2 regions of the Janthinobacterium sp. LS2A genome follow, and region 2 is predicted to be linked to the other one. Evidence: predicted binding sites of a transcription regulator. Region 2 holds the regulator's gene; the other holds the start of a gene.
The links. Region 2 encodes LexA, which represses DNA repair genes until DNA is damaged. Its sites were predicted from a motif close to ACTGTATNNNNATACAGT; they were not measured.
Positions count from the first base shown of each region.

Region 1 (5,925 bases), on a different contig from region 2:
AAGCTACCGAAACGGTCGATGGCACCGAACGGTGGCATTCCTTGCAGGGCGAGATGTCCGAACGGGAGGCGTGGGTACGGGAAAATGTTGAAGCATTTGATCGTACATCGGCCGACGTCATCCGGTTTCTCCTTCAGAAAGTCGACATTCTGAGGGATGCGCTGGATTGATGTTGCATGGAAGACGCTTCTTTCGGGCGTCTTCCCTTTTTATGTTGTTTTTAATGAAACTATTTGAACTGGGAGGCTGTGGATATTCGAGCAAAATCGACATCTGTGCAATATTTTGCTTGTAAACCTAGAAAAGTTATATACGTTTTTGACTGTAAACGTTAATATCCGGTCGCGTCATCGCTTTTTGATTTTTTTTGCAAAAAGCGGCGACAATGCTAAAAACCACCAATCACCGAGGTAAGCGCATGTCTGCCAAACGAATTCTGCCTGCACGAAACGTCGTCGATATCGACGGCTTGATCCGCATCGCTGATCGCGCGGAGGCTACGCTGCTGCAGCTGCGTGACGATCTGTTGGCGCCTTGGCCACGGAAAACGTCACCCATGATATCTGGCACGCGATTGGCGCAAATGTGCAATATCGAGCGCACGAAGCTCAATCATCTCTGCAGCAAGGGCATCATACCAGCTGGCCAGTTGAAGGGTAACGGCCGTAGCCGCATGTTCACCCTGGCTGAGGCGCGCGCCATCGTGCAGCAGATCGGCCCGCACAAGCGGCGTCCGGCCGGCACGCTGGGCCTTGTCGTCTGTTGCGGCAACTTCAAAGGCGGCGTGGGCAAAACCACCACTACAGTTGCGGTGGCCCAGGGTTTGACCTTAATGGGACACAGCGTCTGCCTGGTTGATTTGGATCCTCAGGCATCCACCACCACGTTGATGGGATTTGTGCCGGATGCGGAAGTGACCGAGGATATGACGGTGATGCCGGTGGTCTACGGCGACAAGGAAGATCTTCTGTATGCTGCGCTACCCAGTTACTGGGACGGTATTGACCTGATTCCATCGTCGCCTGACCTGTTTGGCGCCGACTATTACTTGCCCAACAAGCAGGCCAGTGACCCGACGTTCCAGTTTTGGGACGTCCTGAACAAAGCCATGCAGCCGTTGCGCGAAAAATATGATGTGATCATTATCGACACGCCTCCTACCTTGTCGTATTTGGCGCTGGCTAGCTTCATGGCATCCGACGGCATGATCATCCCCCTGCCCCCGGAAACCTTGGACTACGCTTCGTCGACGCAATTTTTCCGACAGTTTTCCGAGCTGTTCAATTCGATGCGACACGGAAAGCAGATCGACAAGGAATTCGAGTTCATCAAGATCGTGTTGTCGAAGGTGAAGTCGTCAGTCTCGATGACCGATATCGTCAAGACGTGGATCAAGCAGACCTACCCGGAGCTGCTGGGAACGGCCGAAATTCCGGAGACCGATCTGGTAAAAAACGCCTACGCGGAGTTCAAGACCATTTACGATCTCGAGAGCTATGACGGCAGCCAGCGCACCTACAACCGTGCGATCGAGGCGTTCAACGCCGTCGTGGCGGAACTCGACGTGTCCCTGCAGACCTGCTGGGCACACCGCGAAATGAAGGAAGCAGCATGAGTAACAAAGACGACAAGCGCCCACCGCGCGTCAATAAGTTGGCGGCGCGGCTGCTCGGCCAGACGGCCAACCTGGAACGCAATGTCAGCGAGAATCCTCCAACGCCGATCGCCAGCCAGCGCAATGTGACCATGCCTGGCCAGCTCGGCGCCTTCCGCATTGAAGCCCAGAAGTACCAAGCCAAGATTGACGAGCTGCAACGGCAGCTGGACGAAGCGGTGGCCAAGCAGGCTGACGGTGGCTCGGACGTGGAGTCCGCGGATCTGCGTGCGCGCCTTGCGCAATTGCAGGAAGCGAGCCGGGCCGAAGTTGAGGCGCTTAAAGCTGCGCTCGATGAGGCAGCTTTAAGCGCGGGTGTGCCCTTCGAGGCACCTGTAGCCCGTATCCGTAAAATTCCTGGACGCCAGCGGCAACTGACCAATGCTGAAAGGGAGGCGCTGTACGCCAACCTCGATAGCAACAAGCTGGTCACGCCTGTGACGCTCCGCCCTACCCCGGACGGCTGGTATGAGGTGGTATCGGGCCATAACCGATTTGATTTTTACGTCGATCGTGGCCGTGCAACCATCCCTGCCGTACTCGATCTATCGGACGACGAACACGCAGACCGTGATGCTTTTTATGCAAACTTGCTCCACAACACCCTGCCGGATTATGCGAAGTATGTAGGTTTCAAGAAACTGCTGGACGAAGATCAAACGCTGACCGTCGCCGATGTGGCAAAACATGCCGGCGTGCCTCGCACTACTGTGGCCAATCTGATGGTGTTCGGCGAATTGCCGGCTGAGGCGATACCGCTGCTCGATGCACAACAGGATAAGGTCGGCCGCAGCGCAGCCGCCGAGTTGGCCGCGCTCCATGCCAAAGGGCATACCGATGGTGTCATGGCGGCGATTCAAGCGATCGTCAGTGGCACGTCCTCCCAGTCCGAGGCAGTGGCGATGGCGACCAGGTCGGCTCGGCGTGCGGTTGCGCCGCGCGTGACGCCGGCCCCGGTGACCGTACGCTCGGGACGTGCAACCTACTGCAAGGTCCATCAGGCCAAAAAAGTGCTGCGTCTTGAATTTACCAAAGATGTGGATGCCGAACTGGCGAGGAACGAAATTACCAAGGTGCTACAAGCACTGGCCGATGGCAGCAAGAAATAACCGGTCGATTAACGAAGATATAAGGACTGCGATGACGAGCTAATCTGAAACGCTAACAATTTGATGCCCTAAAAAGCAAAAGGCCCGGCGGGAACCGGGCCTCTGCTAATGCTCTGGCGGTGCCAAAACATGAATCACGTACTCTTCAGCCGTGATTCTAGTTCGGTGCTCAAGTCAGTGCAAGGGATTTTTTACGCCTGTCACTTGGCAATTGGAGCTCCCATGACGAATCATGGCCGAGGTGAGTACCTGCTCGCCCTAAAATTCAAGTGCTCTACCAGGCTTGCGCTGCAAGCTGGCACCGTCTTGCCGCCCCTTAGGAGCAAGTGGTGAATAGCGTCGCTGAGCCTGATGTTCGATATTTCGAGCACGGTACCGCCCTGCACCGGGTGCTGCAAGAGGCGGCCTATATTCCGCGCTGCAGTGACAACAAAACCGCGACCCGCACTCGGCCTCGCGAGTTCGCGGTACGTTATCCGTATATGCAAATCAATCGGCCAGGCCTTGTCAGCTGGCTGATCTTCGACCTCGACCATGCGAATTCCATGATATGGGAAGATGCTGGCCTGCCGGCGCCAAATCTGATCGTGCGAAATCGCGCTTCCGGTAATAGCCACCTTTACTATGCGATTACTCCGGTGTGCACGACCGAGGCCGCGCGCGATAAGCCCATCGCCTTCATGAAAGCCGTCTATGCAGCTTTTTCGATAGCGCTGCGCGCAGATCCCAATTTCCACTCAGGACCGGTGGCCAAGACGCCGGGGCATCCCTGGTGGTCGACCGAAGAGTTACACAACTCCGTGTACGAACTGGGCGCCCTGGCCGACTACGTCGACCTGGCCGTGGCGGCTCCTTGGGCCAAGAGAGTCAAGGTGGACGACATTGCACACTCGCGCCATTGTCTGCTGTTCGAGCATTTGCGCCACTATGCTTATTCCATCGTCAACCGCGAGCGGCAGAGTGGAAGCTACGACGGTTTCGTGCGATGGCTCGATGCCAAAGCCCACGAGCTGAATAGATTCACGGTGCAAGGTTTCGCCCAGGATCTGCCGCTATCGTCGCTGAAAGCAACGATACGCTCGATTGCGCGGTGGACATGGACCAACTATACGGGCAGCGGCCGCTGCAAGCGCGGCATCATGCAGCTTGATCCCGAGCTGCCACTTCCAGCGCGGCAAAGCCTGGCTGCTGAACGTACCCACAGCGAACGTCACAAGAGTACAGCGGACAGGATTCGTGCTGCCTGCAGGCTTTTGCGGCAGCGTGGAGAGAGCCTCACCCAGATGGCGATCGGACGCATCGCCGGCGTGACACGGCAGACGGTGGCCACCTACAAAACAATCGTCGAGCAAGCCCGCCAGGCTCTGAAAACCGCTGAAACGCAGAGCGTCGTCACAGCCCCAGCGGATGTTAAGTTTGCTACACATCAGGTACCTGCAGTGGGGGTTGCTTTTATGCAACTTGCTCTGCCTGTGGCTTTTGGGGGCGATTCACGTGAGACTTCTGTGGTGCTGGCTAGCCGACAGCGGATTGAGGACGGGTGATCTTCTGTGTGACGGGCTTTTTGAGATATTGCTTGGTGGTGTTTGTAGCAAGTATCTGGCGGCGTGTAGGTTGTGTGTGGTTTTAGGATTTTGAATTTATGGGTTTCCAAGTTAACCGGGCGTGGCGACGGGGGTTCCGTCGGGGCGCAAGCAAGCGGGCTCGCCCGCGCGCGAAGGCAGACTGCGGAATTTTTTCAGTGGCTTTTTTTTTACTTGAAGCTGGCTCTTGCAGAATTAAACAATCACGCATACACTGTATATACATACAGTATTAAGTTGACAACGATTGTGTTTTCTCATGGCTTTGCTCTGCTCTCAAGTTTGCTCTGAATTCTCCGCGGAGGTTACGGATCCGTTGGTGATTTCTCACGTCTGGCGTGCAAGTGAGCTGGCAGTGTCACGTGACGTAAGTTGTTCATCTGGCTATCCGTCGCTGGATGGGGAATTGCCAGGTGCCGGCTGGCCGCGTTCGTCGCTTGTCGAGTTGCTTGTTCAGCAATCCGGCATAGGAGAATTGCAACTGCTTAAGCCATTGCTTGCAAAGTTATCTAATAAGCAAAGGATTGTTTTAGTTCAACCTCCGTATATTCCGCATTCGCTTGCATTCAAGCTATGGGGCGTCGATGTTACCCGGTTGATATGGGTTCGTGCTCCCAGTACAGGTGATGCTCTTTGGACGACGGAACAGATACTGAAAAACGGTAGTTGCGGTGCTGTAGTGTTTTGGCAGAACCATATCCGTTCCGATTCCCTGCGGCGCTTGAATCTGGCGGCCCAGGGTGCTGAAACCTGGTTCTGGCTGATTCGTCCAATGGCGTGCGCAACTGAAGCCTCGCCCGCGTCCCTTCGGCTGGGAGTTCGACCAGCGATGGGAGGTGTGCATGTTGAGGTTTTAAAGCGGCGTGGTCCTGTCTCCGATAAAACTTTATTTATTCCGCTTGCTGATATGCCTACTGGCCGTCACCCCGTGCATCATGAAAACGCCCCTGCTGTTAACTTTATATCTGCCGCTGTTACCGCTCGAAACGCTCCGCCCGTCTTGGTCTGATGCAGGCTCGTATGTGGTTGTGGATGGTGGGAAAGTGGTGGTCGCTTCGACAGAAGCGGTCGATGCCGGCGTTCGAGTCGGCATGCGGTCTGGTGGCGTGGCAACCATTGCACCTGGTACGATCATCTTGGATCGAGATATTGAAAAGGAATCGCGTGCGCTTGATTCCATTGCCATGGCCATGTTGCAGTTCACGCCTGAGGTTGCATTTACTGATGATTTCAGTTTGTTGCTTGATGTTGGTGCGAGTCTTGCGTTGTTTGGCGGTCCGCTTTCGTTGTGTCGGCGGGTAAGCGACAGCATCCGCCGCCTCGGATTTACCGGACGGCTGGGTGCGGCGCCGACGGCGGAAGGTGCCTGGCTGCTTGCCCACGTAAAGAGTGGACGGCATGCTCCGCGTAGAAGGTGTCTGCAATCTGCGACTCTGGCTTTTCGCCTTGACGGCTTACCCTGTTCACTTGTCCCATCCGCCGCGCCATTCCTTACCTGGTTCGATGGTATAGGCGCCAGTACGCTGAGCGATGTGCGGAAATTGCCGAGGACTGGACTGCTGCGGCGGACGAGCAAACA
Region 1 covers NZ_JAZHPB010000015.1:41,371-47,295, forward strand. Annotated here, with positions in the region: gene V3C40_RS27575 (UvrD-helicase domain-containing protein) at 1-170, shown strand, start outside; gene V3C40_RS27580 (ParA family protein) at 419-1,615, shown strand; gene V3C40_RS27585 (ParB/RepB/Spo0J family partition protein) at 1,612-2,763, shown strand; gene V3C40_RS27590 (replication initiation protein) at 3,093-4,307, shown strand; gene imuA (translesion DNA synthesis-associated protein ImuA) at 4,666-5,355, shown strand; gene V3C40_RS27600 (Y-family DNA polymerase) at 5,282-5,925, shown strand, end outside.
Region 1: a site for LexA is predicted at 4,560-4,577, ahead of imuA (translesion DNA synthesis-associated protein ImuA). Genes of this name have one in related genera too.

Region 2 (5,925 bases):
TCGCGTCCGTGTTCCAGGGCAAGGAGCCGGGCTTCCGTTATGGCCGCCAAGGCAACCCGACCGTCTCCGCGCTGGAAGACAAGGTCAACAAGATGGAAGACGGCGTGGCGACTTTGTGCTTCGCCACCGGCATGGGCGCCATCGGCGCCGTGGTGCAATCGTTGCTGCGCGCGGGCGACCATGTCGTGTCGTCGGCCTTTTTGTTTGGCAACACCAACAGCCTGTGGCAAACAGTGACGGGGCAGGGCATGGCCGTGTCGTTCGTCGACGCTACCGATGTCGCCAACGTGGCTGCCGCCATCACGCCGGCCACGCGCATCGTGTTTGTGGAAACCATCGCCAATCCGCGCACGCAAATCGCCGACCTGAAGAAAATCGGCGACCTGTGCCGCGAGAAGGGCATTTTGTATATCGTCGACAATACGATGACGACGCCATATCTGTTCCGCCCGAAAGCTGTGGGCGCGGGCCTGGTGGTCAATGCCTTGACGAAATCCATCGGCGGCCACGGCAATGCCCTGGGCGGCAGCTTGACGGACACGGGCGTGTTCGACTGGACGCAGTATCCGAACATTTTCGAGAACTACAAGAAGGCGGCGCCCGCGCAGTGGGGCATCGCGCAAATCCGTGCCAAGGCTTTGCGCGACTTCGGCGCCTCGCTGGGGCCGGAAGCTGCGCATCATATCGCCGTCGGCGCGGAAACCATGGCCTTGCGCATGGATCGCACCTGCTCGAACGCTTTGGCGCTGGCCACCATGCTGCAGGCGGATCCAAGAGTGGCGGCCGTGCATTATCCTGGCCTGGCGTCGCACCCGCAGCATGCGCTGGCCACCGACTTGTTCCGCAGCTATGGCTCGTTGTTCAGCTTTGAGCTGAAAGATGGCATCGACTGCTTCGATTTCCTCAATCGTCTCAATCTTGCCATTCCCGCCAGCAACCTCGGCGACACGCGCACCCTGGTCATTCCCGTCGCCCACACGATTTTCTACGAGATGGGTGCCGAGCGCCGCGCCAGCATGGGCATCGCCGAATCGCTGATCCGCGTGTCCGTCGGTATCGAGGATGAAGCAGACTTATTGGAAGATTTCAGCAGCGCACTGGACGCATAAGCAGCCGCGCACCATGTAAAAAGGGCCGCGATAGTCATGCTGTCGCGGCCCTTTTTTTACGTGCGGCAGTTTAATGCCAGCTGCGCATCAGTCCGACGGCGAGGCCTTCCAACGCAAACTCGTCTTCGGGCGACACGGTGATCACCTTGAAGTCCGGATTTTCCGGCAGCAGTTCGATGACGGAGCCCGTCTTCTTGTAGCGCTTGACGGTGACTTCGTCGCCGATGCGGGCGACGACGATCTGGCCATTCTTGGCGCTGTCGACCTTTTTCACGGCCAGCAAGTCGCCATCCATGATGCCGGCGTCGCGCATGGACCAGCCGCGCACCTTCAGCAGGAAGTCGGGTTTGGCCGAGAACAGGGCCGGGTCGACGTTGTAGCTCGCTTCCAGGTTTTCCTGGGCCAGGATGGGCGAGCCTGCCGCCACCCGGCCGATCAGGGGCAGCGACATCAGCAGGGCTGCCGGCACTTTCGACGGCGGCGCTTCGGCGGCCGCACCGATCAGGCGGATGCCGCGCGAGGTGCCGGGCGAAATCTCGATCGCGCCCTTGCGGGCCAGGGCCTGCAAATGCTCTTCGGCCGCATTGGCCGATTTGAAACCCAGTTCATTGGCGATTTCGGCACGGGTGGGAGGAAAGCCCGTGTTTTCAATCGCGTCCTTGATCAGGTTCAGGATTTGTTCTTGTCGTGCTGTCAGCTTGATCATGAGCGGTGGGTGCATACTAAAATGCTGTCTATATGAACAGTCTGTATTTTTGTACAGTATCGCCCACTATGCAAGGGGATTTCCGTGTTTTGGGCGAATTTCGCAAGAAATACTTGTCCGCGGCCGGAAAGCACGGCGGCGCACGGGCTTTTCAGGCGCTTGTGGAAGGAATGATTGAAACGTTTGCAAAAGACGGTTATAATCTTCGGCTGACCTTCCCACACCCGTCTTGACGCCGGGGTGGGCGATTATCAATCCGACCTGAAGGAGTTTGCATGCGTCATTATGAAATAGTCTTTATCGTCCATCCGGACCAAAGCGAGCAAGTGCCCGCGATGATCGAACGCTACAAAGCCAGCGTAACCACCCGCGGCGGTTCGGTTCACCGCGTGGAAGATTGGGGCCGCCGTCAAATGGCTTACTCGATCCAAAAGCTGCCTAAAGCACACTACATCTGCCTGAACATCGAATGCGACAACGAGACCCTGGTCGAGTTGGAAACAGCATTCAAATTCAATGATGCCGTGTTGCGTCACCTGACCGTTAAAATGAAGAAAGCTGAAACAGCTCCTTCGCCGATGATGAAATCGGTACAACGCGAAGACGCGGCCAAAAGCCACCGCACCGAAGCACCAGCAGCCGCTCCAGCCGCAGCAGCAGCTTAATTCTTGACCAGGATCGTGCGCTGAACCAGCTACAAGTAACCGCCATCATTGCCGAGCGCGAAATATTGCGCTATACCCCGGCAGGGCTGCCGATTGTGAATGCAGTATTGCAACACAGTTCGCAGCAGATGGAAGCAGGGATTGCCCGTTTGACCGAGTTTGATGTTGCCGCCCTAGCCGCTGGCGAAATCTCAGGCAGGTTCAGTCAGGCAAGCTTGGGCGGGGTGTATCAGTTCACGGGTTTCCTGGCCAGGAAGAGCCGCAACAGCAAGAGTTTGGTGTTTCACATCATTGATTTTAGTGCAGTCACCCCGACTAGCGCATTTTAGATACAGGAGCCTGACATGGCATTCGGTAAAAAGTTCGACAAAAATAAGCTCAAGCTTAAAGAAAAACGCAAACAGCAAAACCCGTTGTTCAAACGCAAGAAGTTCTGCCGCTTCACCGCAGCTCACGTTGAGCAAGTCGACTACAAAGACGTCGACACGCTGAAAGACTTCGTCCAAGAAAACGGCAAGATCATGCCAGCACGCCTGACCGGTACCAAAGCGCACTACCAGCGCCAAGTTGACACCGCAATCAAGCGCGCTCGCTTCCTCGCGCTGCTGCCATACACCGATCTGCACCACGCTTAATCGGTCAGATATTCCTGGAGAAGAACTATGCAAATCATTCTGTTAGAAAAAGTTGTTAACGTCGGTAACCTCGGCGAAGTCGTCAAAGTCAAAGACGGTTACGCACGTAACTTCCTGATCCCGCAACGCCTGGCACGTCGTGCTACGGCAACCGCTGTGGCTGAATTCGAAGTCAAGCGCGCCGAACTGGAAAAAGCTGCTGCCGCCAAACTGGCCGCATCGCAAGCCCAGGGTGAAAAACTGAGCGGCCTGACCGTTCAAGTTGCTCAAAAAGCTGGTGTTGATGGCCGTCTGTTCGGTTCCGTCACCAACTTCGACATCGCTGAAGCGCTGACCAAGCAAGGTTTTGCTGTTGAAAAAGCACAAATCCGCATGCCTACCGGCCCGCTGAAGATCGTTGGCGAGCACAACGTTTCGGTTGCTCTGCACACCGACGTGGTCGTGGAAGTTGTTATCGCTGTCGTTCCAGACGCGAACGCGTAATTGTCTGCGGGCCTGGCCCGCAAGCATTGCCGCACTATGAAAAGCCGGGTTCGCCCGGCTTTTTTGTGGCCTTTTTTTCGCTCAATTTCAGCCCTTTATTTTTGCCATCACGCCGAAGCGGGTATAATTCGCGCCATGAACGCCCCCTCTGATCCGCAACTGGATTCCCTCCGTATTCCGCCGCATTCGATCGAAGCAGAACAATCCGTCATCGGTGGTCTGCTGCGCGACAATGCCGCGTATGACCGCATCGCCGACTTCATGCATGCGGAGGATTTCTATCGCTATGACCATCGCATCATCTTCGAGCAAATCGTCAAGATGGTTAACGCTTCCAAGCCAGCCGATGTCATTACTGTTTTTGAAACCCTGACCCAGCTCGGCAAGGCCGATGACGTGGGCGGACTCGCTTACCTGAACGCCATGGCGCAAAACACGCCATCGGCCGCGAACATCCGGCGTTACGCCGAGATCGTGCGCGACCGCGGCGTGCTGCGCAAGCTCATCACCGTCGCCGACGATATCTCCGGTACGGCCTTCAGCCCGCAAGGCAAGGAAGTCAAGCAGATGCTTGACGAGGCCGAATCGAAGATTTTCGCCATCGCCGAAGAAGGCGCGCGCGGCGCCCAGGGCTGGACCGCCATCCAGCCCCTGCTGACGCAGGTGGTCGAACGCATCGACGAACTGTACAGCCGCGACAACCAGAGTGAAATCACGGGCGTGCCCACCGGTTTCATCGACCTCGACCGCATGACCTCCGGTCTGCAGCCGGGCGACCTGGTAATCGTGGCGGGCCGTCCTTCGATGGGCAAGACGGCGTTTTCCGTCAACATCGGCGAAAACGTGGCCATCGACAGCGGCTTGCCCGTGGCCGTGTTCTCGATGGAGATGGGCGGCGCCCAGCTGGCCATGCGTATGCTCGGCTCCGTCGGACAGCTCGATCAGCACCGTTTGCGTACTGGCCGCCTGAACGACGAAGACTGGCCGCGCCTGACGAATGCGATCCAGAAGATGAACGACGCGCAGCTGTACATCGATGAAACGCCAGCGCTCAATTCCATCGAATTGCGCGCCCGCTCGCGCCGTTTGTCGCGTCAATGCGGCAAGCTGGGCCTGATCATCGTCGATTACTTGCAACTGATGTCGGCCAATACGCCGGGCGACAACCGCGCCACGGAGATTTCCGAGATTTCGCGGGGCTTGAAAGGCCTGGCGAAAGAACTCGGTTGCCCCGTGATCGCGCTGTCCCAGCTGAACCGCTCGCTGGAACAACGCCCGAACAAACGTCCTGTCATGTCCGACTTGCGCGAATCGGGCGCTATTGAGCAGGATGCCGACGTGATCCTGTTCATTTACCGCGACGAGGTGTATAACCCCGACTCGCCAGACAAGGGAACGGCCGAGATCATCATCGGTAAACAACGTAACGGTCCAATCGGCAGCATCCGCCTCACCTTCATGGGGCAGTACACCAAATTTGGCAATTACAGTGGTGGCCTGGCGCTTTACCAAGGCGACTAAGACTCAGCAGCACTGGCACCCCATCGCTGCCCCCTCTTGCGGGGCGGCTTTCTGTAGTAAATAACACGACTCAATGCTTAACGGAGAATGACATGTTTGGACGCTTGATGCCCACTGAGGGCAAGTTTTTTGAATTGTTTAACCAGCACGCGGAACTGTGCGTCAAGGGCGCCAAAGAGATGCTCGGCCTGATGACCAATTTCGACGACCTGGAAAACCGCGTGCATGCGATCGAAAGCATCGAGAAACAGGCGGACAAAGTCACCTACGCCACCGTGGAAATGCTGCACAAGACCTTCATCACGCCGATCGACCGCGACGACATCCATCAGCTGATCACGCGCCAGGACGACATCCTCGACCTGCTGGAAGATGCGGCGCAAACCGTCTCGCTGTACGACCTGAAGGCCGTCACGCCGGAAGCCAAGCGCCTGGCCGAACTGGTGCTGGCCTGTACCGAAAAAGTGCGCGACGCCGTCGCCATGCTGCACAACATGGACAACTCGCGCAAGATCGTCGCCATCTGCGAAGAGATCGACCGCCTGGAGTCGGATGCCGACCACGTGATGCGCGCCGCCATGTCCAAACTGTTCCGCGACGAACCGGACGTGCGCAACCTGATCAAGCTGAAAGCGATCTACGAAATTCTGGAAACCGTGACCGACCGTTGCGAAGATGTGTCCAATATTATCGAAGGCATCATCGTCGAAAACGCGTAAGCGTTGGGCCTGTCCTGAACCAGAATCAGAAAAGAAACTATAATGACCATACAAATCAGCATCTACGTGCTAGGCCTGTTGATCGTC
Region 2 covers NZ_JAZHPB010000007.1:71,046-76,970, reverse strand. Annotated here, with positions in the region: gene V3C40_RS19890 (cystathionine gamma-synthase family protein) at 1-1,109, shown strand, start outside; gene lexA (transcriptional repressor LexA) at 1,180-1,815, opposite strand; gene rpsF (30S ribosomal protein S6) at 2,091-2,480, shown strand; gene priB (primosomal replication protein N) at 2,501-2,809, shown strand; gene rpsR (30S ribosomal protein S18) at 2,825-3,115, shown strand; gene rplI (50S ribosomal protein L9) at 3,143-3,598, shown strand; gene V3C40_RS19860 (replicative DNA helicase) at 3,734-5,119, shown strand; gene V3C40_RS19855 (DUF47 domain-containing protein) at 5,212-5,838, shown strand; gene V3C40_RS19850 (inorganic phosphate transporter) at 5,878-5,925, shown strand, end outside.